DNA from 2 places in the Paraburkholderia sp. CI2 genome. Region 1 is predicted to be linked to the other one. Evidence: riboswitches for the same ligand, from Rfam matches in the RefSeq annotation. Region 1 holds a riboswitch; the other holds the start of a gene.
What was found. Region 1 has a riboswitch for cobalamin ahead of cobW (cobalamin biosynthesis protein CobW). Riboswitches for the same ligand answer to the same signal wherever they lie in the genome.

Region 1 (14,627 bases):
TGGACTCGCCAAGGGCATCAGCGCGCTCGGCATGTCGTTGAGTGCGTCATGGACACTGGGCGAAGTCGGCGAGCGGCTGCGCATCGCGTTCCGGCTGAAGTCGGCCGAATACGATTCACAGATCGAGACGACGGCGGTGATCCGCAACGTTCAGAAGGGCAAAACGCCTGGCGAGCCGTCCATGCATGGGCTAGAACTGGATCAACTCGATTCCGTTCAACAGATGGCGATGAAGGTGTTCGTGTTCGATCGTCAGGAGGATGTGCAGCACTGGTCCAACGGACTGAAATAAGCGGTACGGCCACAAAAGCAACGCGCGTGCGGACACAGCAGCGTCGACCTCGCTGCGCACACATCGATCAGCCGAGCAACTCTTCCGGCGTCAACCGCCGCGCTCCCCAGGCATTGGCGAGCACCTCGCAACGACCGAGCCGTATCGCACCACGCTCGAAATCGACGAACACGACTTCATCGACGTCGGCCGGCCGCGCGGGTTCGTCGCTCGTGCGGCCGTCGGTCAGAATCCATAACCAGCGCTGCTGGGCCGGCCGTCGCCGCGCGCAGCGTTCGAGCAGTTGCGCGGCGCTGCGCACGCCCGACGCGAGCGGCGAACCGCCGCCTCCGCCCACGGGCGCGAGCCATCGCTCGTTCCACCAGCGCGGCACGGCCGGGCCGAAACGCACATCCGCTCCCGCACCGCCGAAGCAGATCAGCGCAGCCTCGGCGCGCATCGCACTCGCACGGTCGAACAAGGCAGTCAGTAGACCCTTCGCCAACGCGAGGCGTTGGCCCGCCAGCATCGACCCGGAGCAATCGAGCACGAAGCAATGCAGCACACCGCCACGCGGCACTTCCCCTACGAAGCGCAGATGCTCACGACGCAGCGTGTGCTCGCGCATCGCGGCGAGCGTCGGTGGCCATGCAATGCGCCTGCCCGGTTCGCCGCCCGACGTGTCGCGCGAATCCGCCCCCACGCCTCGTCGCCATCGAAAACCGCTGCGCGAGTCAGCGGCGGCGCCTTTCCGATGGCTCAGCGTTTTTTTGCGTCGAGCGCAATGACGCCTTTGACAGGCAAAGCCGCGGCCGGCTCGGGCGGCAGGTAGCCCCACTCGGAGTCGGCGGAAGGTGTCGTGGATCCAGCCGTATCGCCAGACGCACCCTCAGCGAGCTCCCGTGCCGGCGCCTCGCTTTCTGGCCAGCGCTGATTCGCATGTTGCGAATCATGCTGACGCCGCCGATGAAGCAGCACCGGATCGGCAACGCGCTCCACATGTCGCACCGTCACCGCACCTGCCCGTTCGAATGCGGCCAGCGCGCGCGCCGCGCGCAGCATCACGAGGTCGGCGCGCAGGCCGTCGACGGCCGCCTCGATGCATAGCGCGCTCACGCGCGCATGGACGGCGTCATCGAACGACAGCAGCGGCAGCGCCGCGCGCGCCGAGCGAATTCGCTGCACGTATGAAGCCTGCTGCTCCGCGTAAGCGGTACGAAACCCAGCGGGATCGAGATCGAACGCGAACCGCGCTTTGACGATCGCCTGCCGCACCTGCGGCTCGAACGCGTTCTGCAACTCCACCATCAGACCGAAGCGGTCGATCAATTGCGGCCGCAACTCGCCCTCTTCGGGATTCATCGTGCCGATCAGCACGAAGCTCGCGTCATGACTATGCGACACGCCATCGCGTTCGACGGTATTCACGCCGCTCGCCGCCGCATCGAGCAACGCATCGACGAGCGCATCGGGCAGCAGATTGACTTCGTCGACGTACAGCACGCCGCGATGCGCCTTCGCGAGCAGCCCCGGCGAGAAGCGCACCGAGCCGTCGCGCAACACCCTTTCGATATCGAGCGTGCCGATCAGACGATCCTCGCTCGCGCCAAGCGGCAGATTCACGAGCTCTCCCTCCGGCAGCAGTTCGGCAAGCGCGCGCGCGGCAGTCGACTTCGCAGTGCCACGCGGTCCGCTGATCAATACACCGCCCAAGCCCGGGTCGATCGCCGCGAGCACCAGCGCCTGCTGCAACGAAGCCTGGCCGATCAGCGCCGCAAACGGAAAAACGGGCCGCGCCGCCGTACCCGATACACAGGCGGAGCAACCTGCGTCGTCCGCTCCTCGCATCGCTCCATTCATGTTTGTCTTCCTTCGATCTGCTGTTCGCTCGCCAGCAGATGCGTTTCCACCTGCGCGCGATAGTCACCCGGTTGCTGCCACAGCCCCCGCTGCATCGCCTCGAGCAAACGCTCGCAGATCGAATGCAGCGCATGGGGATTGTGCCGTTGCATGAACGCGCGCGTATCGGCGTCATTCAGATAAGCATCGGCGACGAGCGCGTATTGATGATCCGCGATCACGCGCGCGGTCGCGTCGTAGCCATACAGATAATCGACGGTCGCGGCGATCTCGGCCGCGCCCTTGTAGCCGTGGCGCTTCACGCCGTCGAGCCATTTCGGATTGACCACGCGCGAGCGGATCACGCGCGCGATCTCCTCGTGCAACGTCCGCACGCGCGGCGCGGCCGGATTGCTGTGATCCGCGTGATAGACGCGCGGCTGCTGACCTGCCAGATGCCGCACCGCCGCGACCATGCCGCCCTGAAACTGGTAGTAATCGTTCGAATCGAGCACGTCGTGCTCGCGGTTGTCCTGGTTCTGCAGCACGAGGTCCATCGCTGCTAGGCGCGTGCCAAACACTTGATGCGCTTCCTCGCCCGCGCTCTTCTGCGCGTACGCATATCCGCCCCACGCCTGATACGCGTTCGCGAGATCGGCGTCGGTCTGCCATTGGCGCGAGTCGATCATCTGCTGCAGACCCGCGCCGTACGTGCCCGGCCGCGCGCTGAACACGCGCCAGCCCGCGCGCTTGCGCGCTTCGACCGGGTCCATGCCGCGCGCGATCAACGCATCGCGTTCGCGCTGCACGCGCGCGCGAATCGGATTCAGCTCCGCGGGCTCGTCGAGTTCGGCAACCGCTTGCACGGCCGCATCGAACAGATGCATCACGTTCGCGAACGCATCGCGAAAGAAACCGGATACGCGCAACGTGACGTCGATACGCGGCCGATCGAACGCGTCGATCGGCATGATCTCGAAGTCCGTCACACGGTGGCTGCCCGGCGCCCATTTCGGCCGCACGCCGAGCAGCGCGAGCGCCTGCGCGACATCGTCGCCGCCGGTGCGCATCGTCGCGGTGCCCCAGACCGACAGGCCGATCGCGCGGGGATAATCGCCGTGCTCCTGCAGATGCCGCTCGATCAGTTGCTGCGCCGATTTCAGGCCGAGTGCCCACGCGGCTTGCGTCGGCACCGCGCGCGTGTCGACCGAATAGAAGTTGCGGCCGGTGGGCAGCACGTCGGGCCGACCGCGCGACGGCGAACCGCTCGGACCTGGCGGCACGAAACGTCCTTCGAGGCCGCGCTTCAGCTGCGTCATTTCCTGCGGGCCGCAGGCGTCGAGACGCGGCAGCACGTCGTCGCACAGGCGTGCGATCACCTGTGCCGCTTGCGGCAGATTTTCGTCGGCTACGGGGACGGCCTGCGAACGATCCGCGACATCGCAATCGACACCGCAGACGCCGCGCAACAGCTCGCCCGCGAGCAATTCCAACCGCTCGCGCGTATCGCCGTAATGTCGCCACGGCGCATCGCTGACCCGCTGCAATACCTCGGGTCGCGGGCCGTCCCATGCGGCGGCCCAATCCACCGTCAACGGGCCGAACCGATGATCGATGCGCAGATCGCGCGCCAACGCGTCGACGAGCCCCGCCTTGCCGCCCTGCCCATCGCCGACCGGAAAGCGCCCGAGCGCGAGCAGCGTGTCGCGCCGCTGCACGCCGCGCGGCGACTGCCCGAACGTATGCAGGCCATCGCGAATCTGCGCTTCCTTCAGCTCGCACAGCCACGCATCGACGCGTGTGAGCAGCGCGTCTTCATCGTCCTGTCCGTTCGGCGCCGCGAGACTCAGCTCTTCGTGCAACCGATGCTCGACGATCGTCGTCAGAATCGTGCGACGCAAGAGCTTCGCGCGACGCGAATCGACCATCAATGCCTCGTAGTATTCGTCGACCTGGCGTTCGAGGTCCTGCAGCGGCCCATAGTTTTCGGCGCGTGTAAGCGGTGGCATCAGATGATCGATGATCACCGCCTGCGCGCGCCGCTTCGCCTGGCTGCCCTCGCCCGGATCGTTGACGATGAACGGATACAGATGCGGCATCGGTCCGAGAATCAGATCGGGCCAGCATGCGTCGCTCAAGGCGACGCTTTTGCCCGGCAGCCATTCCAGGTTGCCGTGCTTGCCGACGTGCACGACCGCGTCGATGCCGAACTGATGGCGCAGCCAGAAATAGAACGCGAGGTATGCGTGCGGCGGTACGAGCTCCGCATCGTGATAGCTCGCGTAGTCGCCGTGCTCGCGCGAACGCGCAGGCTGAATGCCGATGAACACCTGGCCGCAGCGCCAGCCGGCGATCATGAAGCGGCCGCGCCGTAGCGTGGGGTCCTGCTCGGGCTTGCCCCAGCGAGCGTTCAACGCGTCGCGCACGCTCGCCGGCAACGCGTTGAACTGCGCGAGGTAGTCGTCGAGTGCGAGGCTTTGCAGGGCCGGACGCAGATCGCGTACGACCGGATCGTTGGTCACGCCTTCGGTCAGCCTGTTCAACAACGCGTCGCCGTTTTCGGGTAATTCGCCGACACGATAACCTTCATCGCGCAGCATCGACAGAATGCCGACCACCGACGCCGGCGTATCGAGCCCGACGCCATTGCCGATGCGCCCTTCGCTCATCGGATAGTTGGCGAGAATCAACGCGACTTTCTTGTCGGCGTTATCGAGCGAACGCAAACGGCACCAGCGCCGGCTCAGCTCGGCGAGAAAGCGCACCCGTTCGAGGTCGGGCTGATAGCGGACCACGTCGACCTGCGTATGCGCACAGCGATACGCGAGCCCCTTGAAGCTGATCGCGCGCGTGATGATGCGCCCGTCCACTTCGGGCAGCGCGATATGCATGGCGATGTCGCGCGAATTGAGGCCGTGGTTGTCCTTCAGCCAGTCTTCGCGATTGCCGCCGCTCAGGATTACCTGGAACACCGGCGCGTCGCCGGCGAGCGCGAGCGGCTCCGGATCGTCGAGCGCGGAAGCGGCGAACGCGGTCGTGTTCAGCACGAGCGCGACACCATGTTGCGCGCACAGCGACTGCACGACATCGCGGCTCACCGCATCCTTCAGCGACGTGATCGCGAGCGGCAGCGGATTGAGCCCTTGCGCTTCGAGCGCGTCGATCAGCGCATCGAACACCGCGGTATTGGCGGCCTGCAGATGCGCCTTGTAGAACAGAATCGCGACGACCGGCGCGTCTTGCCGCCAACGCGCCTGCCAGTCGGCGACGATGGGGGTATCGCGCTCGGGGTGATACAACGACGCGGCCGGCAACGCGCGCGGCGGATCGGGTTCGCGCCCCCAGTCGAGCGCGCGATACGCGATGCAGCGCAAAAACGCCTCGGCGTTCTGCGGACCGCCCTCGCGCAGATAGCGCCACAGCTGCTGGCACAACTCGGCGCTCGCGGTGCTGCGCGCTAGCAGGTTCGGGTCTTCCTGCAGATCGCCGGAAAACATCGCGAGTGTTTGCTGTTTGCGCTGCGCGAGCGCGACCACCTGCTCGATGCCGTACGGCCAATACGTTTCGCCGCCGAGATGATCGACGACGACCACGCGCGCATGCTGCAACACGTCGTCCAGATAGAAATCGACCGAGGCAGGCTGACGCAGATACGTGACGTTCGCGAGCCGCACGCTCGGAAAGCCGTCGCCGAGACGCGGCACGACGCTCGCGAGCAGCGACAGCGTGGTGTCGGCGGAACTGAGCACGACGATCTCGGCGGGCTGCTGATCGATGCGGATCACGCCCTGCGTATCGTCGACGAAGCCGCCCGGCGTCGTGCGCAGCAGATGCATGCTGGTGCGCCCGTTTATGCCGTCGCGTTCGACGTCGCGCCGAGCGCCGCGTCGAACGCCTGTTGCAGCGCGTGTTGGTCGAGGTCTGCGCCGATCAGCACGAAGCGGCTCAACGCGCCGTCGCCATTTTCACCCGCTTGCCAGCGCCGGTCGAAGTAGCTGTCGAAGCGCCGGCCCACGCCCTGGATCACGAGACGCATCGCCGCGCCCTGCAGTGCCGCGAAGCCTTTGACACGGTAAATCGTGTGGGTTTCGACGAGCGTCTGCAAGGCGGCGAGCGCCGCGTCGCGCGACGGTACGGATGCCTGCACGACGACCGAATCGAATTCATCGTGGTGATGATCGGGGTCGTCGGCGGAACCGTGGTGGTCATGACGCAGGTGGATCGTCTCTTCCGACGCCGCTTCGAGGCCCAGCAGCGTATGCAGGTCGAGCCGCCCCTGCTGCGCACGCACGATCTTCACCTGCGGCGGAATCTCCGCGCGGATCGCGGCTTCGACCTCGTGCTGCCGCGACTCGTCGATCAGATCGGTCTTGTTCAGAATCACCAGATCGGCCGCCGACAACTGGTCTTCGAACAGCTCGTGCAGCGGCGACTCGTGATCGAGATTCGGATCGGCCTTGCGCTGTGCATCGACGGCGAGCGGGTTATCGGCGAACTGGCCGCTCGCGGCGGCCGGGCCGTCCACCACCGTCACCACCGCGTCGACCGTGAAGCCATTGCGGATCTGCGGCCAGTTGAACGCCTGCACGAGCGGCTTCGGCAACGCCAGGCCCGACGTTTCGATCAGCACGTGATCGAGTTCATCGCGGCGCTCCGCGAGCTTTTCCATCACCGGGAAAAATTCTTCCTGCACGGTGCAGCACAAACAACCGTTCGCGAGTTCATACAATTGCCCTTCGGTCTCGACGCCGTTTTCATCGCAACCGATGCCGCAGCCCTTGAGGATTTCGCCGTCGATGCCGAGCTCGCCGAACTCGTTGACGATCACCGCGATGCGCTTGCCGCCCGCATGCTGAAGAATGTGCCGCAGCAGCGTGGTTTTGCCGCTGCCGAGAAAGCCCGTGATGATCGTGACGGGGATCTTGCGCAATTGAGTTTGCATCGTGAGGTCCATCCCTTGGCGTTGATCGGTATGCCGGAAAGTCCGCGCGTGGGTCCGCGTCGGCTGGCGAATGGAGCACGCGCAGCAGTACCAGCGATCACCAGACACGGGGACGAACGACGGCATGGTCGCGACAACGGAAATACAGAAAGCGGAACTGAGGTCATGAACGCGCCGCCGCATCCCCGCGGCGGTCGTTCTGCTTCTTTGGGCCGGTATCCGGGCTGGCGAAAGCGCCGCTTCCCCTTCCCGGCCGAGTGGTTTCTCGTCCAGTGGTGAAATGTCCACGCGACCTTGCGCGAGGACATCGAAGCCGGCACTGCGGTGCCCGGCTATCAAGCCGGAACCGCTTTTCGCTTACCGTTGCGGGGACAGCACAGGTTAGCCGCTCCAGAGCAGGTGGCTCCCTGTTTCCCGTTTAACTGCATGCGCACGAGCGCGCACGCGAGCACCCAAAGTGCGTGCGAGTGTAGGCCCGGCGACTTGCGCAGTCAAGCAACGCACCGAGCCGGAAAGCGCCGCCGAGGCTTATCCGGCAAGGCGCCATGTGCTATCGTATGCGCGCGTTTGGTGCCCGCACATGCGCTCGCGTGTGCAGTTAAACGGGAAACAGGCAGCGCCTCGCGCGTTCAACCTGTGCTGTCCCCGCAACGGTAAGCGACCTGCGGCGCGCGATTCGATTCGCCTTCGATTCCGACGTGCCGCGCATGCGTTTTTTGATGCCACTGTCCCGCGAATCCACAAACCGGGACGGGAAGGCGAAGCGCATGAGGCCGCCAGCCCGGATACCGGCCAGACGCGGAGGCGGTGCCGCATTGCATCCGTGCATCACGTGGCGCCGCCGGCCGCCGGAATCCGCGGGGAACGGATGTGAAGGCGTAGCAGCGCGGCATCGCGCGTGCCCGGATTCGCAGTTCCGCATGACCTCTATATTCACCGCGGCGCGCGCTGTCGCACGCCGCTTCTCTTCTTCCATCACCGCATGGCGCGCGCCATCCACGCCGCGATGACGCGCGCCTGGCTGATCGGCGCCGGTCCCGGCGACGTCGAACTGATCACGCTGAAGGCCACCCGTGCGCTCGCGCAGGCCGATGTCGTGCTCGTCGACGATCTGGTGAATCCCGACGTGCTGCAGTTCGCGCGCACCGACGCGCAAGTCGTGTACGTCGGCAAACGCGGCGGCCATCCGTCGACGCCGCAAGCCGACATCGTCGCGCAAATGCTCGGGCATCTGCGCGCGGGGCGCAGCGTCGCGCGGCTCAAGGGCGGCGATCCGTTCGTGTTCGGCCGCGGCGGCGAAGAGTTGCAGGCGCTACAGGCCGCGGGTATTGAAGTCGACGTGATCAACGGCATCACGGCCGGCATCGCGGCGCCCGCGGCGCTCGGTATCGCAGTCACGCATCGTGATCACGCGCAGGGCGTCGTGTTCGTCACCGGCCACGGCGCCGGCAGTGGCGAACCGGACTGGGCCGCGCTCGCCGCGACGCGCATGACGCTGGTGATCTACATGGGCATGCGCCGGCTCGGCGAGATCGCCCGCGCATTGCTCGCGGCCGGCATGTCCGCCGACACGCCGTGCGCGGCGATCGAGTCGGCGACGCGGCCTGAGCAGCGCCATGTGCTCGCGCCGCTTCGCGAGTTCGCCGAGGCGGTGGCGCGCGCGGGGCTCGGCTCGCCGGCGATCGTCGTGATCGGCGGTGTGGCGTCGCTCGCACTGGCGCGTGATGCGGCCAAACGCGACGCCGGCGTTGCTCACGAACTGGCAGCGAGCGCGACACGACACGGACTCGGACGCGCGATCAGAACGCTGAGCGTCGGCATCGGTTGCCGCTTGCACAGCGAAGCCGCTGAGATCGAAGCCGCCGTCCGCGCAGCGCTCGGATCGAATGCCTTCGAGCAGATCCGCGCGATCGCGACGATCGACACCAAAGCCAACGAAGCCGGTCTGCTCGAATTCTGCTCACGTCATCAGCTGCCGCTGCAACTGTTCAGCCGCGAGCAGATCGCCGCGGTACCGGTCGCGTCGCCGTCGGCGGCGGCACACGCGCATCTCGGCGTCGATGGTGTGTGCGAGCCGTGCGCGCTGCTAGCGGCAACGGCGCCGGACTCCACCACAACCGCGCAAAACGCGCGTCTGATCGTACGCAAGACCGCGCACGCCGGCATCACGGTGGCGATCGCAGCGGCGAACGACGCTGCCCTTAGCGACGCGACCCCATCCCATCCCGCCTCTCAAAACCAGGACCCCCGATGAAAACCGATCCGGAATCGCATCAACGCATGACCGAACGCCGCCGCGAAGGCCACGAAAAGAAGCAGGCCGGCGCGACCGTCGAAAAAGGCCTGCTGATCGTCAACACCGGCACCGGCAAGGGCAAGAGCACGGCCGCGTTCGGCATGGCCGTGCGGGTGCTCGGCCACGGCATGCGGCTCGGCGTCGTGCAGTTCATCAAAGGCGCGCTGCATACGTCGGAGCGCGATTTCCTCGGCGCGATCGCGCAATGCGATTTCGTCACGATGGGCGACGGCTACACGTGGAACACGCAGAACCGCGAGGCCGACATGGCGACCGCGCGCAAAGGCTGGATCGAAGCGCGGCGGATGATCGAAAGCGGCGACTACCAGATGGTGATCCTCGACGAGCTGAACACCGTGCTGAAGTACGAATACCTGCCGCTCGACGAAGTGCTCGCGGTGATCAACGCGCGTGCGCCGATGTTGCACGTCGTCGTGACCGGACGCCATGCGCCGGACGCGCTGATCGAAGCCGCCGACCTCGTCACCGAAATGCGCGCGATCAAGCATCCATATCGCGAGCAAGGTGTGAAGGCGCAGCGCGGCGTGGAGTTCTGAGCGATGTCGGCGTCCCCCAACGGGGCTTGGTCCGGGGCGTCCCCCCAGGGGAGTTGCTCCGCGGCGTGCCCCGCGCTGTTCATCAGCGCGCCCGCGTCGGGACAAGGCAAAACCACGATCACCGCCGGTCTCGCGCGCTATCACCGGCGGCTCGGACGTCGCGTGCGCGTGTTCAAGACCGGACCGGATTTTCTCGATCCGATGATCCTCGCGCGCGCGAGCGGCGCGCCGGTGCTGTCGCTCGATCTGTGGATGGTCGGCGAAAGCGCATGCCGCAACCTGCTCGCGCGGGCGGCGCAAGAAGCCGATCTGATCCTGATCGAAGGCGTGATGGGCCTGTTCGACGGCACGCCGAGCAGCGCCGATCTGGCGACCACGTTCGGCGTGCCGGTGCTCGCGGTGATTTCCGCGCAGGCGATGGCGCAGACCTTCGGCGCGCTCGCATTCGGCCTTGCGCGCTTCAGACCACAACTGCCGTTCCACGGCGTGCTCGCGAATCGCGTCGGCTCCGCCCGGCACGCGCAGATGCTGCAGGAAGCGCTGCCGCCCCGGTTGCGCTGGTGCGGCCACCTCGCCGCGAGCGACGAGATCACGCTGCCCGACCGCCACCTCGGCCTACACCAGGCCGATGAAATCGACGATCTCGAAGCGCGCCTCGAACGCGCGGCGGATTCGCTCGCGTCGACCGCGCTCGCCGAACTGCCGCGCCCGGTCGATTTCGGCGTGCCCGCGCCCGAAGTGCTGCCGCGTCTGCTCGAAGGCAAGCACATCGCGATCGCGCGCGACGCCGCGTTCTCGTTCATCTATCCGGCCAACGTCGCGCTGCTCGAAGCGCTCGGCGCGCGGCTCAGCTATTTCTCGCCGCTCGCCGACGAAGCGTTGCCCGCCGGCACGCACGCGCTCTATCTGCCGGGCGGCTATCCCGAGTTGCATATGGCGACGCTCGCGGGCAACGTGAACAGCGCCGCATCGATCCGAGCGCACGTCGAGGCGGACAAACCGCTGGTCGCCGAATGCGGCGGCATGCTCTATCTGCTCGACACGCTGACCGACGCGCAAGGCACTAGCACGCCGATGCTGGGCCTGCTGCCCGGTCACGCGACGATGCAAACGCGCTTCACGTCGCTCGGCATGCAGCAGATCGACGGCGTCCACGGCACGCTGACCGGGCACACGTTCCACTACTCGAAGCTCGCGACGCCGCTAGCGCCGCAGCGCTTCGCCACGCGCGCGCACAGCGACGCGCGCGGCGAAGCGGTGTTCCGCGTGGGCCCGATTGTGGCAACCTATATGCACGCTTACTGGCCCTCCAACCCGGCTTTCACGGCCGCCCTCTTTCATGGCGAAACCTTTTGACGACTCCGAGCGCGATGCGGTCTATCGCGCGATTTACGAACGCCGCGACATGCGCCACTTCGTGCCCGATCCGGTCGATCCGGCGGTGCTGCGGCGTCTGCTCGACGCGGCGCATCACGCGCCTAGCGTCGGCTACATGCAGCCGTGGCGGATCGTGCGCATCACCGACGCGGCGCTGCGCACGGGCTTGCGCGACATCGTCGAGCGCGAACGGCTCGCCACCGCCGACGCGCTCGGCAAGCGCCGCGACGAGTTCATGAAGCTGAAGGTGGAAGGCATGCGCGAATGCGCGGAGCTGCTGGTGATCGCGTTGATGGACGGGCGCGAGCGACACGTCTTCGGCCGCCGAACGCTGCCGGAGATGGATCTCGCGTCGGTCGCGTGCGCGATCCAGAACATGTGGCTCGCCGCGCGCGCGGAAGGACTCGGGCTTGGTTGGGTGTCGCTATTCGATGTCGACGCGGTGCACCAGCTACTGGCGATGCCGGAAGGCGCGCGGCCGGTCGCGATTCTGTGCCTGGGCCACGTCGCTGCCTTCTATAGCGAGCCGATGCTCGAAACGGAGCGCTGGGCGAGCCGTCTGCCGCTCGCCGATTGCGTGTTCGAAAACCGCTGGCCGCAAGACGAGCCGGCGCAGGAATAACTGATACTCGCGGCCCCGGCGATCCGAGGCTGCGTTTTAACGCTGCAGCGGCTCCATCGAGTCGACGTTCGGCACACCGCTCGTCTTGTCGATGCTGAGCTTCACACGCCAGTCGGCCGGCGCATCGAACGGCAGCTTCGCGAGCGCGGTTTTCACGAGCAACGGCAGTGCATGCAGCGGGTCCGCGTCGCGATCCACGAACACCGCGCCGACCTTGTAGCGCTCGGCGCCGCTCGCGTAGTCGAAAAAGCGCAGCGTCAGCGCGTGCTGATACTTGCGCCCAAACAGCAGCGCGCCTGGACCGTCGCTGCCCGCGCCGCAATCGGCGGGCGCGCAATCCTCACCGCCGATGCCGATCGACGCCGGCCGCGTGCTGTACGCGATCGACAGCAGATAATGCGCGGGCTTGCCCGCCGTATCGACGAACCCGTGTTTCGCCAACTCGTCGCGCAACAGCTTTTCGACTTGAGGATGGTCGACGCTGTCGTCCTGCGGCTGCGTGCGCGCGAGCGAATAGGTCTGCTCGCCTTGCAGCGCAACGGCGCGGTCGGCGCCGTTAGCGGAGACGGTGTGCACGTCGGCGCTCAGGCCCGCGCAAGCGGCGAGGCTCGCCGCGGCCAGCGCGGCACAGAGGTGAGCGATCTTTGCCATTTTTTGTTTTCTCTCTAGTACATCGAATACATCAAAGGCGCATCAGACGCGCGGTGCGATCGATTCGTCGAGGGGCGCGTCGTCGAGCGCGGGCAGCCAGATCGTGAAGGCCGTCCCCTCGCCGGGCGCGCTGACGACTTCGACGCTGCCACCATGGCGCGTGACGACGGTTTTGACGAACGCCATGCCGAGTCCCGCCCCACCCACTTCCGGCCGCTCCGCCTCGTGAAAACGGCGAAAGCGCTCGAACAATCCCGCTTGCTGCTCCTCAGGAATGCCATAGCCCTGGTCGCGGATCGTGCACGACACGCGCGGCGCCTCGCTGCCCGCGCGCTTTGCCGCCGGCTGGCCAGTGAAGCTGCACACGATGCGCGTGTCGGGCGGACTGTACTTGACCGCGTTGTTCAGGATATTGACGAGCGCGCGTGTCATCAGCGAGCGGTCGGCGCAGATCCAGGGATCGTCGTTGGCGGCGTCGCCGGATTCCGCATGCAGCGCGATGCGCTTCGCATGCGCCTGCGGCCAGACCTCGTCGCTCGCATCGATGACGAGTTCGGTCAGACTCAGCGGCTCGAGCACATAGGCCTGCGATTCGGCGCGCGCCAGTTGCACGAAGTCGTCGGCAAGCGTGAGCGCGCGTTGCGCGTAGCGTTCGATGCGCTCCAGCACGCTGCGCGCGAGCGCAGGCTCGGTCCGCGCGCGCTCGATCTCGACCAGCGCAATGATCGACGCCTGCGGCGAGCGCATGTCGTGCGACAGCAGCCGCAGCGCGTCTTCGCGCTGACGCTCGGCCGCATGGAGCGCCGACACGTCGACGAGACCGGCGATCCAGCCGGTCGTCTCGCCCTGCGCGTTGGTGCAGGTCGCATAGCGCAGCAGATGGTCGCGCTCGTTCGCGTCGCGCACCTCGACGCCCTGCGCCATCAGCGCCGCGAACTCGCCGCGCGTCGGATCGAGAAGCGCCGGCCAGTGCGCGTGCGCGGACAGATTGCGCTCGTGGTCCGTGGCCGCGCGGGTGTCGATCGTCTTCACGAGCGTGAGGCCGCCGAGCACGCTCTGCATCGGCTGGCCTTCGGGCATCGGCGCGCCTAGCCGAGCGAAATGCGCTTTCGCCGCGTGATTCGCGATCAGCACGACGCCGGCCACGTCGCTGACTAGAATCGGCTCCGGCACGCTATCGAGGCTGTCCCACACGAAGCGCTTCATGTCCTGCACCCGTTGCGCGGCCTGCGCCATCAGCGCCATGTGCTGCGCGAGCACGTCGCCGCCGAATTCGCGGCGGCGCTTCGGCGTCTCGGGCAGCAGATGCGGCTCGTCGGCGAGACGTTGCAGTTCGCCGCGCAGATACGCCATCGTCATTTCGAGGCGTCGCCAGTTCCAGATCGGATAGACGATCACGACGCCGAGGATCGCCGGCACCGGCGAGATCCACAGCCTGCCGCCGTACAGCAGCAGCGCGCTGCCGGTCGCGGCGAGCAGTACCAGCGCGCCGGTCAGCAACAACGAGCGGCGCGGCGACAGCACGAGGAAGCCGGCGAGCAGCGCGGCGAGCGGCCCGAGCGCCGCCGCGAACACGACCCACAGCGCGACCGGCTGGATCTCGCGGCCGCTCAGCAGCGTGTCGAGCACGTTCGCGTGGATGTAGACGCCGGGCAGCGGACCGAGCTCGCCCGATACCGGTGTCGCGAAGCGGTCGTACAGACCCGACGCCGTCACGCCGATCACGACGATGCGCCCGCGCAACTGATCGGCCGGCACCTTGCCGGCGAGCACGTCGGTGAAACTGAGCTTTGGGTAGTTCGCGGCGTTCGGGCCGAACGGAATCAGGAAGCGCTCTTCGCCGCCGTCGTCGCTGCCGCGTGCGGGCTCGTTCGAGGGGCGCGGCGGCAGGCCGCCGCGCAGATGCAGCTTGCCGTGTTCGACCGCGTCGGCGACGAGCACCGTCAGTTGCGGCCAGCGCGAGCGCTCGTCGCCCTGGAAGCGCGCGACGCTGCGCACGATGCCGTCGCTGTCCACTTCGAAATTGATGTGACCGAGCCCGGCAGCAGCCTGCGCGAGCGGCGCGACGGGTT
Region 2 (14,627 bases), on a different contig from region 1:
GTCGAATCAGGACGATATCCATGCAAGCCCCACCAGGTAGATGCTCAATTCGAAGATCTGCTGCGCGAAGCCGAGGCAATCGCCGGTATAGCCGCCGATGCGTCTGACGAAATAACGGCCCATCGCAAAGCGCAGTGCGAACAGCACAGCACACGTGAGCGCGGCAAAACGCCAGTCGGGCATGCCGGGGCCGTTCGGCCACAGCAGCCAGGGCAGCCCGAACAGCGCGGCGCACAGCAGCGCCGGCCCGCTCAAACGCTGCGCGACCGGCTTGGCTTTGCCGGCCGCGCGCACATAGTCGAGCGTGGCCAGGTAACTGATCGCGCACGCGCGGCTCGCGCCATGCGCCGCAAGCATCAGGCTTGCGGCACGCAGCGGTGGCAACGCCGCGAGCGTTTGCCACTTGATCGCCAGGGCGATCACGAGCGCGATGGCACCAAAAGCACCGATGCGCGAGTCTTGCATGATGCGCAGCGCATCGTCGCGCGTATAGGCGCCACCGAACGCATCGATGCAATCGGCGAGACCGTCCTCGTGAAATGCGCCCGTGACCACGAGCGACGCGGCCATCGACAGCAGCACCGCGACACTCGCCGGAAACACGCACAGCGCGGCCAGATAGACGAGCGCGCTGAAGCCGCCGACCAACACGCCGACGAGCGGAAAATAGCGCGCCGCGGCGTTCAGATAATGCGGCTCGAAACCGACCCAGCGCGGCACGGGCACGCGCGTGAAGTAACCGAGCGCCGTGAAGAAATAGCGCAGTTCCGCGAGCGGGTTCATGAACGTGGCGAGTGCAGGTTCACGGCGCTGCGGGCCGAGCTTCGCGTTATCGCGAAGCGCGTGCTCACGCGCTTCACGGTTCGCGATCGGCGACGCCCGCCGAATCGAAGCTGGCCATCTCGTTGACGAAGGCCACCGCCGCGCGCAGCAACGGCACCGCGAGCGCGGCGCCCGTGCCTTCGCCGAGCCGCATGTCGAGCGACAGCAGCGGCTGCGCGCCGAAATGATCGAGCATGCGCCGATGCCCGGCCTCGTTCGACGCATGCGCGAACACGCAGTACTCGCGCACGTCGGGCGAGAACGCATCGGCGACCAGCAGCGCGGACGTCGCGATGAAGCCATCGACGAGGATGGTCATGCGCGCCTCGGCGGCCGCCAGATACGCGCCCGCCATCATCGCGATTTCGAAGCCGCCGAAGGTCGCGAGCACGTCGAGCGGCGCGCGTGCATCCGCATGGCGCGCGAGCGCCGCCGCGAGCACGTTGCGCTTCTTCGCGAGTCCGGCATTGTCGAGACCCGTGCCGCGGCCGACGCAGTCGTCGATCGGCACACCGCACAGGCGGCTCATCAGACACGCGGCCGCCGAGGTGTTCGCGATGCCCATCTCGCCGAAGCCGATCACGTTCGTGCTGAGCGCCGCGTGATGACGCACGCGCGCGGCGCCCGCCTGCATCGCGGCGAGCACTTCGGCGTGCGTCATCGCGGCTTCGTGTGCGAAGTTGCGCGTGCCGGGCCCGACCGGAATGTCGACGAGTCGGTCCGTGGACGGCAGCGGCGTCGCGATGCCCGCGTTGACCACTTCGAGTTCGAGACCCGCGACGCGACTGAGCGCGTTGATCGCCGCGCCGCCCGCGATGAAGTTCGCGACCATCTGCGCGGTCACCGCTTGCGGATAGGGGCTCACGCCTTCGGCGGCGATGCCGTGGTCGCCCGCGAAAACGATCATCGCGGGACGCTGCACGGTGGGACGCGTACTACGCTGGATCAGGCCCATCTGGCGCGCGAGGGTTTCGAGCCGGCCGAGGCTGCCGGGCGGTTTGGTGCGCGTATCGATGATCCGCTGCAGCTCGGCGCGCAGCGTCTGATCGAGCGGCGCGACTTCGGGCAAACCGGCTGGGTGTGGGATGCGAGTCATAGGTGTGATCGAAACAAGGGATAGGAACGAATATCAGCCTGACTGTGCGTCATGGCCGGCAGGCGATTCGTGACGCGCGCGCGGCGCGGGTATCAGCGCCTCGTGCTCGCCGTCGCGAATCAGAATCAGCGGATAGCCGAACGCGCGGCTCGTCAACGCGGGCGTCAGCACATCGCGCGCTGGGCCCGCATACGCGCCGCCCGCGCCGTCGAGCAGCAACGCGTGCGTCGCGAAGCGGCGCGCGAGGTTCAGGTCGTGGCACGAGAACAGCACACTACGGCGCGGTTCGCGCGTCCATGCGACGAGCGCTTCGAGACAGTCGACCTGATGATGCAGGTCGAGATGCGACAACGGTTCGTCGAGCAGCAACAGCGGCGCGTCCTGGCACAGCACCGCCGCGAGGGCAACGCGCTGACGCTCGCCGCCCGATAGCGACAGCACGTCGCGCGCCGCAAAGTCCGCAAGGCCGAGCCGTTCGAGCGCCGCCCGCGCGGCCGCGCGATCCTCGTCGCGCTCCCAGCCCCAGCCGCCCAGATGCGGGAAGCGGTTCAGCAGCACGATGTCGAGCACGCTTGCGTTGAACGCATCGGCCGCGCTTTGCGGCATCAGCGCGCGGCGCCGTGCGAGCGGCAGCGGCTGCCAGCCGGCCACGCGCACGCCATCGAGTTCGACATGGCCCGCCGCCGGATGCAACAGCCCCGCCAGCGTCGATAGCAAGGTGGTCTTGCCCGCGCCGTTCGGCCCGGCGATGCACCAGATTTCGCCCACATGGAACGTGTGCGTGAACGCGTCGAGCAAGGTGCGCGCGCCGGCGCGCAACGTCAGGCGCTGCGTGCTCAGCATCGAACAGGTGGGGCTGGGTTCGGCTCGTATCATCGGCGGCGTTTGAGCAGCATCCACAGGAACACCGGTACGCCGACCAGCGACGTGATCACGCCGACCGGCAATTGCGCGGGCGCGATCACGGTCCGCGCGATCAGATCCGCGCCCATCACCGCGACACCGCCGCCAAGCGCGGCCGCCGGCAGCAGCATGCGCTGATCGTTGCCGAACGCGAGCCGCAACATGTGCGGCACGACGAGACCGACGAAGCCGATCGTGCCCGCGGTCGTCACCGCCGCGGCCGCCGCCAGCGACGCGACCAGGTACACACGCAAACGCAGCGGCATCACGGCGACGCCCAACGCCTGCGCGGCCACGTCGCCGCGCAGCAACACGTTCAGACGCGGCGCGGCCGGCACGATCGCAAGCAGCACGAGCGCGAGCGCCATCAGCGCGGTCCACGGCAGCGCGCCGCCGTTGAGGTCGCCGGTGAGCCAGAACAGCATGCCGCGCAGACGGCTGTCGGGCGCGAGATTGAGCAGCAGCGTGATCAGCGCGCCCCACCCGGCCGCGATCACCGCGCCGGTCAATAGCAAACGGGGCGACGTGTCCTGCGGCTCGCCGCGCCATAGCTCGCGACGCGCGAGGCCGAGCACCAGCAGGATCGACACGAACGCACCCGCGAACGCGCTCGCATCGACGAGCCACCATGCGCCGCCCGCGATCATCGCAACGAGCGCGAACGTCGCCGCGCCGCCCGACACGCCGAGCACGTATGGCTCGGCCAGCGGATTGCGCAGCAGCACCTGCAGCAGCGCGCCGGCGAGCGCGAGCAACGCGCCGCACGCGAAGCCCGCGAGCGCGCGCGGCAAACGCAACGTACGCACGATTTCGCCGGCGAGATCGTCGCTGCCCGTGCCGCCGAACGTGTGCGTCGGCACGAGTGCCGCAAGCACGCGCGACGGCGCGAGCGGCACGCTGCCGAGCACCAGCGACGCGCCGAGCACCGCCACGGCGGCGAGCGCGAGCCCGAGCCAGATCGCGGCCGCGCGTTTCGCGTTCATCGGGCGCGGCGTCGCCATCGCGGCGCGCAGCGAAGCGGACGCGCGACTCATCCGCATGCGCTCACGCATGCGGCCAACCCGGCGCGCGCGTCACTGCTGCTGCCAGCCGAGCGTGACATACGCACCGCGTCGCGGCGAGTTATACGAGTAGGCCGTTTCATAATCCTTGTTGAACAGATTGTCGATTTGCGCACTGACGTACCACGCTTTGGTGACGTTGTAGCGCGCCGACATATTCACGATGCCATAACCGCCGAGGTTGCCCGTGCTATCGGTGCGCGGACCGCTGACGATCCACTCGCCGCCAACCCGCCAGCCACCGATGCTGCGATTCACCGCGAACGACCCGAACCGACGCGCGCGCCGCACGAGGTCGGTACCGTTGTCGAGATCGACCGGGTTCTGCAGCGTCACCGTTGCGCGCACGTCGGTCTTGCCGACATGACCGCTCCACGATCCCTCGAGTCCCTGCACCTTCGCATGGCCGACGTTCTCCGCGAGGTAGATGCCGGGGATCGTCTGCACGTAGTCGATCAGATTCGTATAGCGCGTCTGGAATGCGTTCAGACGCATCACGCCGAGCGCATCGGTCGCGTACTGCAAACCGGCTTCGACCGAATGACTACGCTCGGGCTGGATCGACGGGTTGCCGCTGATCGGATAGTACAGATCGTCGAAGCTCGGCGCGCGGAACGCATCCGAATAGCTTGCGGTTACCTTCCAGCGCGACGTGATGTCGAATCCGTAGCCGAGATAGTAACTGTTCGCTCCACCGAAATCGGAGTACTGGTCGCGTCGCACGTTGGCCTGAATCTGGTTGCGGCCGAAGCGCGCGCTGTAGCCCGCGAAGACCGAATCGACGTGACGGTCGGGCGCGGCGAACGTGTCGGAGTCGAGCGTCTGGTCGAGATGCTCGTAGCCGAGTTGCAGCTTCTGGTTCGCGGCGAGCGCGAAATCGTTCTGCCACGTGTACTGGCGATTGTCGGTATCGAAGCGGCCGTTGTAGATGCCATTGGTGTTCGACACGCTGCGGTCGTCGCCCTCGGCGAGCGTGACGTGGGTGGTCCACCAGTCGGTCAGCTTGCCGTTCGCGAATACCGACACCTGACGCACCTTGCTATAGAGATTGTTCAGATCGGTGGGCTCGCCGTACGCATTGTCGTAGCTGTTGTCGTTGTTCGACTGGAAGTAGCTGACGCCCGCGTCCCACCTGTCGGTGAACTTGTGACGCAGCGACGCGCTGATGCTCTCGTTCAGATTGCCGTTTGCGTTCGGATTCGCGTTCGGCGCCTCGAGCGGATTGAGCGACGAAAAGCCGTCGTCCTTCGTGCGCGCGAGCGAGATGTTGAAGGTCGTGCGCCCGTCCTGATCGAGCGCGCCGTTCACGCCGGCCGTTTGCGTCTGCGTGCGATAGCTGCCGTAGCCGAGCGAAAAATTGAAACGCGGCGGATGATCGCCGCCGTCTTTCGTGAACACCTGCACGACGCCGCCGATCGCGCCCGAGCCATACAACGCCGACACGTTGCCGTTCACCACTTCGACGTGATCGACCTGATCGAGCGGAATCTGTGCGAGTTGAGCTGAGCCGAGACTCACCGAATCGACGCGCACGCCGTCGATCAGCAGCAGCGATTGCGTCGACGATGCGCCGCGCAGAAAGAGGCTCGTGGTCGAACCGGGGCCACCCGTGCGCGAGATTTGCGCGCCTGGCGCGAGTTGCAGCAGGCCGGGCAGATCGGTCGCGGTCGTGTCGGCGATGTCCTGCTGATCGAACCGCGTGGTCTGCGGGATCGCATCGCGCAACGCTTGCGGTCCGCGTTGCGCGGTCACGACGATCGGCGACAGCAGGTTGCCCGGCGCATCGGTGGAAGTGAGATTGGCCGCGTCGGCAACGTTTGCGGCGCTCGCAGCGGTTGCATCCGTCGCGGACGATGAAGACGCGGGCTCGGCGCTTTGCGCATGCACGACGAGCGGCAGGCTCGCGAACGCGAGGAGCGTTGCGCGGGCGATGGGGGACAGCATGGGATGACATTCCTGTGGATAGCGTGCGCGGCCTGCTTCCCCGCAGGCCGACGCGTCACGAGGCGCCCCCTTGTTTAGCGTTTTCGCGGGGGGACGTCCCTCTTTTCTGGCCGGTATCCGGGCTACGACACATCGATCCCGCCTTCCCACGCGTGACGCGCAGTGGCACACTCGCACGTTGAACTTCCAACCTTGCGACCAGGACCGACCTGCATGAGCACATCACATGCGGTCGCTTACCGTTGCGGGGGCAGCGCAGGTTCGCGCATCCGGTTTTGGCACCGCGCGCGCCCTGCTTCCCGTTTAACTGCGCGCGCCGAAAAGCGCGCGCGGGCACCAGAGTGCGGGAAGTTTAGGAGCGGCGTCGCGGGGCGTCAAGAAAGGTCGACCGGAGCGCAATCGGTTCTGTTGAATGCAGGTTATTGTCGGATGGATTGCCGGTTTTTATCTTATGGTCGACGACGCGACACCCAACGAACGTGCACGAAGCGATGCTGTTACGTCTCGAAACGAGACAATTGTCGGAACCTGTAATATTCCGCGCTAAAATGCGATGTCTTTAGAGGACGCAGCACATGCTCACCGAACTCGAATCACTCTCCCAGAACATCGGCAAGCTGATTGCGATCAGCCAGCGCCACAACGAAGCGCGGCTCGCGCTCGAAGAGCAGCTCGCGCAAACGCGTGCCGAAGTGCAAGCCACGCATGCGGAACTCGCGCAATTGCGCGAAGAGCGCGACGCACTGCAGGCGGAACGCGACGCGCTGTCCGCCAAGATCGACGACGCTCAGGTGCGCCTGAATGCGATTCTCGAAAAATTGCCGCGCGCACGCGCGAGCAGCGAACCGGATAACCAGCTCGATCTGCTCCAGTCCGCCCAGCCCGAACACGAGGAAGCGGAAAGCGACGTGAGCCGACACGGAGAAAGCGCATGACCACCAAGCAGATCGAAGTATCGATTCTCGAAGTACCCTATCGTCTCGCCTGTTCGCCGGAAACGGAAGGCGCGCTGCTCGAGGCGGTCGCGCGCGTCGACGCCGAGATGCAGAAAATCCGCAGCGGCAGCAACGTGCGCGGCACCGATCGCATCGCGGTGATGGCTGCGCTGTCGCTGGCATCGGAACTGCTTAAGCTGCAAAGCAGCGTGCGACACGGAGAAGCATTTCCTGCTGAAGAAATCCGGCGTACAATGCAACAAATGAACGAACAGCTAGGTACTGTGATCGAGCAGTACAGCTTGCAGTAAGCAGTAGTGGGCCGGTTTCGAACCGGTCACGTGTTGAACGGTTTGGGTTGTAGCTTCATCGGTTTAGCTTCCCTGCCTGGTTCGCCAAGGTCATACATTCCTTGAACCAATGCCATGTGCACGGTTGCGGAAATTTGTAGCACGGGTGTGCGCGTCACTCAGTCTGATGTACCCGAAGTGTTGCTAACTGCGACCAATTCTGAACCCTCGGTTCAGGATGCCGGCCTAGCGGCTAAGGCGGGGATCTTATCTGGAACGGCATCGGACTTCGGTTCGATGCCGTTTTTCTTTGGTCGTCGTTTTTTCGTTTGAGCGCCTTTTTCAGGGGCTTTTCCGTACGCGCCTGCTGTTGGAGCGCTTCGTTCAATCTCACACGCTCACTCCGATTCATGCGCTACTGGCTGATGAAGTCCGAACCGGACGAAGCAAGCATCGACGACCTCGCCAACGCACCTCATCGCACCTTGCCGTGGACCGGCGTACGCAACTATCAGGCGCGCAACTTCATGCGCGACGTGATGCAGGTCGGCGACGGCGTGCTCTTCTATCATTCGAGCTGTCCGGAGCCCGGCATCGCGGGCATCGCGGAGGTCTCGTCGACCGCGTATCCGGACCCTACGCAGTTCGATAAAAAGAGTCCGTACTACGACGCGAAATCGTCGCCAGAAACGCCGCGCTGGATGCTCGTCGACGTCGTGTTCAAGAAGAAAATCGCGCTGATTCCGCTTGCCGCGCTGCGCGAGCATGCCGAATTGCAGGACATGCGCGTGCTCGCCAAAGGCAATCGCCTGTCGATCACGCCGGTGACCGAAGCCGAATGGCGCTTCATCACTAAACAGCTGGTTTAAGGGCGAACGCGCGACGCGGCACCTGTCGTGATCGCATCCAGGTCATCGTTTCCGATGCGGCGGCGAAGCACTAATTGGGGAACCAAGCGTCGGTAAAACGCGCCTAATCGGTCGACGAAAGCGTGAGCTCGAACCGGCCGCTCGACGGCAAGCCGATGCATTCGCCAGCGCATCCGTCAAACCGCGCGCCACACCCGGCGCTCGCGTCGAACGTGCACAACCTGTTCAAACAAGGATTCCAGTCATGACGACAAAAACCGCACGGTCCCTCGCACTTGCGCTCGCCTTGGGCGCGCCTGTGGCACTTGCACTGAACCCTGCGCCCGCTCGAGCGCAGACCATGATGCCGCAGCCTTCGGGCGTGCTGTCGCTGAATGCGCAGGCGAGCGCGGAAGTCCCGCAGGACGAAGTCGAAATCACGCTGTTTTACGAGCAGGAAGCGAGCGAGCCGTCGTCGCTGACGTCGACGCTGAACGAACGCGCCGACGCGGCATTGCAGAAAGCGCGCGGCGTCAGCGGCGTGACCGCGCGCTCGGGCGCGTTCTCGATCTTCCCGTCGACGGACCGCGACGGACGCATCACGACGTGGCGCGGCCGCACGGAAGTCGTGCTCGAATCGCGCGACTTCGCCGCGGCATCGAAGCTCGCCGGACAGATGGCATCGATCATGCAGGTTGGCAACGTGCGTTTCTCGCTGTCGCCGCAAGCGCAGCGCGCGGCCGAACAGCGGCTCAGCGGCGAGGCGATCAAATCGTTTCGCGAGCAGGCCGCGGCGGCCTCGCAGGCGTTCGGCTTTAGCGGCTATTCGATCCGCGAGGTCAACGTGAATCACAGCGGCGTGATGCCGCGTCCGATGATGATGATGAGCGCACGCGCGATGGGCGCCGACGCGAAGAGCGCGCCGCTGTCGCTCGAAGGCGGCACGTCGACGGTGACGGTCAACGTGTCGGGGTCGGTGCAGATGAAGTGACGCGCAAGCGCAAGCCCAAACAGAAAACGCCACGGCATCCATCGATGCCGTGGCGTTTTTTCATGCAACGCTCGCTACGCTAGCCGAGCGCCGCTCAGTTCGCGCCAACCGCCTGCGCCTGCTCGCGACGCCCACGGCGATACGCCCACACCATCAGGCCGATGCCCGCGAGAATCATGGGCAGCGACAGCCATTGACCCATCGACAGCCCCATCGCGAGCAGGCCGAGGAAATCGTCCGGCTCGCGCGCGAATTCGACCGTGAAGCGCGCCAGGCCGTAGCCGATCAGGAACATCGCGGAAATCGCGCCGAGCGGCTTCGGTTTGCGCGAGAAAAAGATCAGCACGAAGAACAGCGCCACGCCTTCGAGCGCTATCTCGTACAGCTCCGACGGATGTCGCGGCAGCATGTGATATTGCGCGAACACTTCGTTCAGATGCCATTGCGCGGCCAGTTGCGGATGCGCGGCGAGCCATGTGGCGTCGTCAGGCGCGGCGCCGGGAAACAGCATCGCCCACGGCGCGGACGGATCGGTCACGCGGCCCCACAGCTCGCCGTTGATGAAGTTGCCGAGGCGCCCCGCTGCGAGGCCCGTGGGCACCATCGGCGCGACGAAGTCGGTGACTTGCAGCCACGAGCGCTTGCGCTGATAAGCGAACAGCATCATCGCGATCGTCACGCCGAGAAAGCCGCCGTGAAACGACATGCCGCCTTCCCACACCTTGAAGATGTCGAGCGGATGCGCGAAATAAAAGCTCGCCTTGTAGAACAGCACATAGCCGAGCCGGCCGCCGAGGATCGTACCTAGCACGCCGTAGAACAGCATGTCGTCGATATCCTTCGCGGTCCAGCCTTGCGCGGCGACGTACGGCAGCCGCAGCCGCAGCCGGGCGACGACGATCGCCGCGACGAACGCGACGAGGTACATCAAGCCATACCAGCGCACGGCGAGCGGCCCCAGATGGATGGCGACAGGGTCGAAATTGGGGTGAATGAGCATCGTGTAGTTATGGGCAGTTCAGGTTCGAAAGCAGTTTTTACAGGGAATCAGAAGCGGGATCTAGACACGCGACGCGACGCTCGCCGCATGCGCGCGCACGATGTCGATGAAGCCCGCGAGCACCGGGCTGACCTCGTCGGTGCGCCAGACGAGGCCCGTCTCGATCGCGGGCACCGACTCGGACAGCGGCCGGTACACGACGCCCGTGCGCCGCAGGTTACGCAACGATTGCGGCACCAGCGCGACGCCCATGCCGGCCGACACGAGACTCACGATGGTCTGCATCTGGATCGCCTCCTGGCCGATCCGTGGCGCGAGGCCCGCAACGCCGTAGCAATCCATAATGATGTCATAAAAGCCTGGCGCGAGACGCCTTGGGAAGATCACGAGCGGCGCGTCGGCGACATCGCGCAGGCTGACGGGCATGTCGAGCCATTCGGCGGCGGGGTCTTCGGCGGCGCTGCCCTTGCCGTTTGCGTTCACGCTGCCCCGCAAGCCTTGCGCCATCTCCGTCGACATCGCGATCACGAGCGGCTCGCGCGCGATCGGCAGCCACGACAGCTGCGCCGCATGCCGCGACGGCAGCGGCGCGATCACCAGACCCGCGTCGATACGCCCGGCCACCAGTTCCTCGACCTGCACGTCGCTGGTCGCCTCGGTCAGTTCGAGCCGCACGCGCGGATGCCGCGCGCCGAAATCGCGCAGCAGCAGCGGCAGCAGGCCGTAATCCGCGGTCGACACGAACGCGAGCGACAGCACGCCCGCCTCGCCGCGCGCGAGGCTCTGCGCGAGCGGCCTGAGCCCTTCCGCGGCCGCGAGCAGCCGCTGCACCTCCGGCAACAGATCGGCGCCGACCGCCGTCAACTCGACCGAGCGCTTGGTGCGCGCGAACAGCTCGACGCCGAGCGTCTCCTCGAGCGCGCGGATCGCCTGCGACAGCGGCGGCTGCGTCATCGACAGACGCGCGGCCGCGCGCCCGAAGTGCTTTTCCTCGGCGACGGTAACGAAATAGCGCAACTGGCGCAGGTCGGGGATCGTCGGCAGCATGATTAATATATTTTACGACCTGAACAACCGCGAATAATACACACGACGCGTGTCACGCAAAACCGCCGGTTTGCACGGTCTGGCGGAACTACACTGAACGGATGCGCGCGCGGACGCCGCCGCGCGCTTTCATCAGAACAGCCAGACTGGAGCTCCCCATGGCCTACAACCGTCGTTCGAAGAACATCACGCAAGGCATCGCGCGTTCACCGAATCGCTCGATGTACTACGCGCTCGGCTACCAGAAGGAGGATTTCGACAAACCGATGATCGGCGTCGCCAACGGCCACTCGACGATTACGCCGTGCAACGCCGGCCTGCAGCGTCTCGCCGACGCGGCCGTCACCGCGATCAGGCGCGCCGACGCGAACCCGCAGACCTTCGGCACGCCGACGATCTCGGACGGCATGTCAATGGGCACCGAGGGCATGAAGTACTCGCTCGTGTCGCGCGAGGTGATCGCCGATTGCATCGAGACCTGCGTGCAAGGGCAATGGATGGACGGCGTGGTCGTGATCGGCGGCTGCGACAAGAACATGCCGGGCGGCATGATCGGCCTCGCGCGCATGAACGTGCCGGGCATCTACGTGTACGGCGGCACGATCCGGCCGGGCAACTGGAAAGGCACCGATCTGACGATCGTATCGTCGTTCGAGGCGGTCGGCGAATTCACGGCGGGCCGCATGTCGCAGGAGGATTTCGAGGGCATCGAGAAAAATGCGTGTCCGTCGACCGGTTCGTGCGGCGGCATGTACACGGCCAATACGATGAGCTCGTCGTTCGAGGCGCTCGGCATGTCGCTCATGTATTCGTCGACGATGGCGAATCCCGACCAGGAGAAGGTCGACTCGGCCGCCGAATCGGCGCGTGTGCTCGTCGAAGCCGTCAAGAAGGATCTGAAGCCGCGCGACATCATCACGAAGCAGTCGATCGAAAACGCGGTTGCCTTGATCATGGCGACCGGCGGCTCGACCAACGCGGTGCTGCACTACCTGGCGATCGCGCACGCGGCCGAGATCGAATGGACGATCGAGGACTTCGAGCGCATGCGCAAAAAAGTGCCGGTGATCTGCAACCTGAAGCCGTCGGGCCAGTACGTCGCCACCGATCTGCACAAGGCGGGCGGCATTCCGCAGGTGCTGAAGATCCTGCTCGACGCCGGGCTTCTGCACGGCGATTGCATGACGATCACCGGCAAAACGATCGCCGAGGAGTTGAAGGACGTACCAGCCAAGCCGCGCAGCGATCAGCAGGTGATCTTCCCGATCGACAAGGCGCTCTACGCCGAAGGCCATCTCGCGATCCTGAAGGGCAATCTGGCCGAAGACGGCGCGGTCGCCAAGATCACCGGGCTCAAGAACCCCGTCATCACGGGCCCGGCGCGCGTGTTCGACGACGAGCAGAGCGCGCTCGAAGCGATCCTCGCCGACAAGATCGTCGCCGGCGACGTCGTCGTGCTGCGCTATCTTGGCCCGAAGGGCGGCCCCGGCATGCCGGAAATGCTCGCGCCGACCTCGGCGATCATCGGCAAGGGGCTCGGCGAATCGGTCGGGCTCATCACCGACGGCCGCTTCTCGGGCGGCACCTGGGGCATGGTGGTTGGGCACGTCGCGCCGGAGGCGTTCGTCGGCGGCACGATCGCGCTCGTGCAGGAAGGAGATTCGATCACGATCGACGCGCACCGGCTGCTGCTGCAACTGAACATCGACGATGCCGAGCTGCAGCGCCGCCGCGCCGCATGGCAGGCGCCGAAACCGCGCTACACACGCGGCGTGATGGCCAAGTATTTCGCGCTCGCGCAGCCGGCGAATCGAGGGGCGGTGACGGGGTAATGACCGCGGCCGGCGTGGCCCGCCCCGACAGGGATAACCCGCCGCCACGTTACGCGAAAACGCAAGGGGCGCACGAAAATCCGTGCGCCCCATTGCTCTTATAATGCGTGCACCACGAGCCGGGCATCTGCACTGGCGGAGACCATAATGAAATCGATGTCGTACGCAGCCGTGGCAGCCACTGTTGCGCTCGCCGCCGCATTGAGCGCCGCCAGTCCCGCAGCCCGAGCCGAAACAGCCGGGCTCGCGCTCGCCCAGCAGAAGAACTGCATGAGCTGCCACTCGGTCACTCGCCCGTTCATGGGGCCGGCGCTGCACGACGTTGCAGCCCGCTATGCGGGCCGCAACGACGCCGCCTCCTATCTGAAGCGCAAGATCCTCGATGGCGGCACCGGCGTATGGGGAACCGTGCCGATGCCCGCGAACACGCAACTGACGCCCGATCAGGCGGCCACGCTGGCGGCTTGGGTGCTGACGCTCAAATAACGGCGCTCTCAGGTCACCGCGGCGTCAACGCGAGCGCCGCGCGATTTCTTCTTCCACCGCTTCACGTACCCAGTCGGTCATCTCGGCTTCGAGCGTCTGCGCGACCTCGCGCGTGATCTGGCTCACGAGCAGACTCGTGTGCTGCTGCACTGCATCACGGCAGCGCGCCTCGATGATGCCGCGCCCCTCGCCCGTCAGAAAACGCTGGAAGCGTCCGTGCAAACGTGCGGCGAGTGCGTCGGCATCGAGTGTGGGCTGAGCGGGAGCGGCTTCGTGCGCGCCTTCATGGTCGATATCCGGCGGCACGGTCGCGCCGGCTTCGAGCGGTATGAAGGGCTCGGTACGATCGAACACGCCGGGCGACACCTCCACGTCCTCATGCAAGTCGTCATGCCCATGTCGCACATGAATGCCGTGATGCGGCCGTGCGTGTTTTCTCGGGCGCGTGTGATCAGCCACGTGCGGCTGATGAAGCTCGGTCTGCGCGAGAGGCTCATGCTCCGCCGCATGCGGGGCTTCTCGCGTCGGCATCGGCTCCGGCACGAGCACGGGCTCCGGCGAACTCAGTTGCTCGGGCGTGGGCACCGGTTGGGGCGCGAGTACCGGCTCGGGCGCCAGCGTCGGGTCGGCTCGATGCACGGGCGGTGGCACGAACGCGGGCTCCGTGCGGGAAGCGGGCTCGGGCACCGCCGCCGGTTGCGCGACGGCTGGGCTTGCGGGCTCGGCACCCGGCTGGGATGCAGGCGCGGCGGCATCGGTCGACGCCTCGCGCGTCTCGCGCGCGCGGCCCGGCACGAGGACCTCGTTCAGGACCGGAATCGAATTGTCGTGGGGATCGGACACGTGCGCTCTCCGTGTTTGAGTCGAAGCCAGGGCAGGCGGTCCGCATGCCGCGTTCCTCGCGGCCATGACGCGCAGCGCAACGAACTAGCCGCCCTGCTTGTAGTTGTTCAAAGCATAGCCGCGATCGCGATAGAAGCGATAGCGCTCGCGGCCCGCGGCGAGTTCCTCGTGTGCGTTACCGACCACTTCGAGCAATCTTTCGAAGCGCGCGAACTGCGCCGGCACCGATGCGCCCAGATTGAGCAGCACCTGATGATGCGGCACGTCGTCGAGATTCGTGGCCAGCACGACGGGCGTGTCGGTGGCAAGCGGCGCGCCCGCCATGCAGTGCGGCACGAAGTCGAGCGGCGAGAAGGTCCACAGCATTTCGTCGAAGGCGCGCAGGCGCGCGGGCTCGGCCAGCACGACGAGCGGCTGGCCCGCCAGATACGCCTTGCGCACGAGGCGGCACGCGTACAGCAGCGAATCGCCGACGTTCGAGTGAAAGTCGATTCTCGTCATCGGCCGCTCCGCGCCGCTTGCCGCGCGC

Region 2: another riboswitch for cobalamin. It lies ahead of HDG32_RS08045 (TonB-dependent receptor domain-containing protein); the one in region 1 lies ahead of cobW (cobalamin biosynthesis protein CobW).

Annotation. Positions count from the first base shown of each region.
Region 1 is NZ_JACHDL010000011.1:215,417-230,043, reverse strand. It holds gene HDG32_RS17800 (flagellar brake protein) at 1-292, shown strand, start outside; gene HDG32_RS17795 (VWA domain-containing protein) at 360-974, opposite strand; gene HDG32_RS17790 (ATP-binding protein) at 1,031-2,131, opposite strand; gene cobN (cobaltochelatase subunit CobN) at 2,128-5,946, opposite strand; gene cobW (cobalamin biosynthesis protein CobW) at 5,961-7,052, opposite strand; cobalamin riboswitch at 7,245-7,523, opposite strand; cobalamin riboswitch at 7,604-7,864, shown strand; partial or broken gene cobA (uroporphyrinogen-III C-methyltransferase) at 8,059-8,796, shown strand; gene HDG32_RS37035 (cobalamin biosynthesis protein) at 8,812-9,306, shown strand; gene cobO (cob(I)yrinic acid a,c-diamide adenosyltransferase) at 9,303-9,905, shown strand; gene HDG32_RS17765 (cobyrinate a,c-diamide synthase) at 9,909-11,261, shown strand; gene bluB (5,6-dimethylbenzimidazole synthase) at 11,245-11,904, shown strand; gene HDG32_RS17755 (DUF4136 domain-containing protein) at 11,941-12,555, opposite strand; gene HDG32_RS17750 (CHASE2 domain-containing protein) at 12,598-14,627, opposite strand, start outside.
Region 2 is NZ_JACHDL010000004.1:131,039-145,665, reverse strand. It holds gene cobC (alpha-ribazole phosphatase) at 1-22, opposite strand, end outside; gene HDG32_RS08065 (adenosylcobinamide-GDP ribazoletransferase) at 7-783, opposite strand; gene cobT (nicotinate-nucleotide--dimethylbenzimidazole phosphoribosyltransferase) at 857-1,918, opposite strand; gene HDG32_RS08055 (ABC transporter ATP-binding protein) at 1,952-2,761, opposite strand; gene HDG32_RS08050 (iron ABC transporter permease) at 2,791-3,855, opposite strand; gene HDG32_RS08045 (TonB-dependent receptor domain-containing protein) at 3,895-5,826, opposite strand; cobalamin riboswitch at 5,917-6,182, opposite strand; gene HDG32_RS08040 (ATPase) at 6,402-6,761, shown strand; gene HDG32_RS08035 (cell division protein ZapA) at 6,758-7,072, shown strand; RNA gene ssrS (6S RNA) at 7,139-7,320, shown strand; gene HDG32_RS08025 (EVE domain-containing protein) at 7,462-7,920, shown strand; gene HDG32_RS08020 (SIMPL domain-containing protein) at 8,165-8,890, shown strand; gene lgt (prolipoprotein diacylglyceryl transferase) at 8,985-9,890, opposite strand; gene HDG32_RS08010 (LysR family transcriptional regulator) at 9,951-10,937, opposite strand; gene ilvD (dihydroxy-acid dehydratase) at 11,096-12,769, shown strand; gene HDG32_RS08000 (c-type cytochrome) at 12,917-13,255, shown strand; gene HDG32_RS07995 (DUF2486 family protein) at 13,280-14,098, opposite strand; gene HDG32_RS07990 (DNA polymerase III subunit chi) at 14,183-14,599, opposite strand.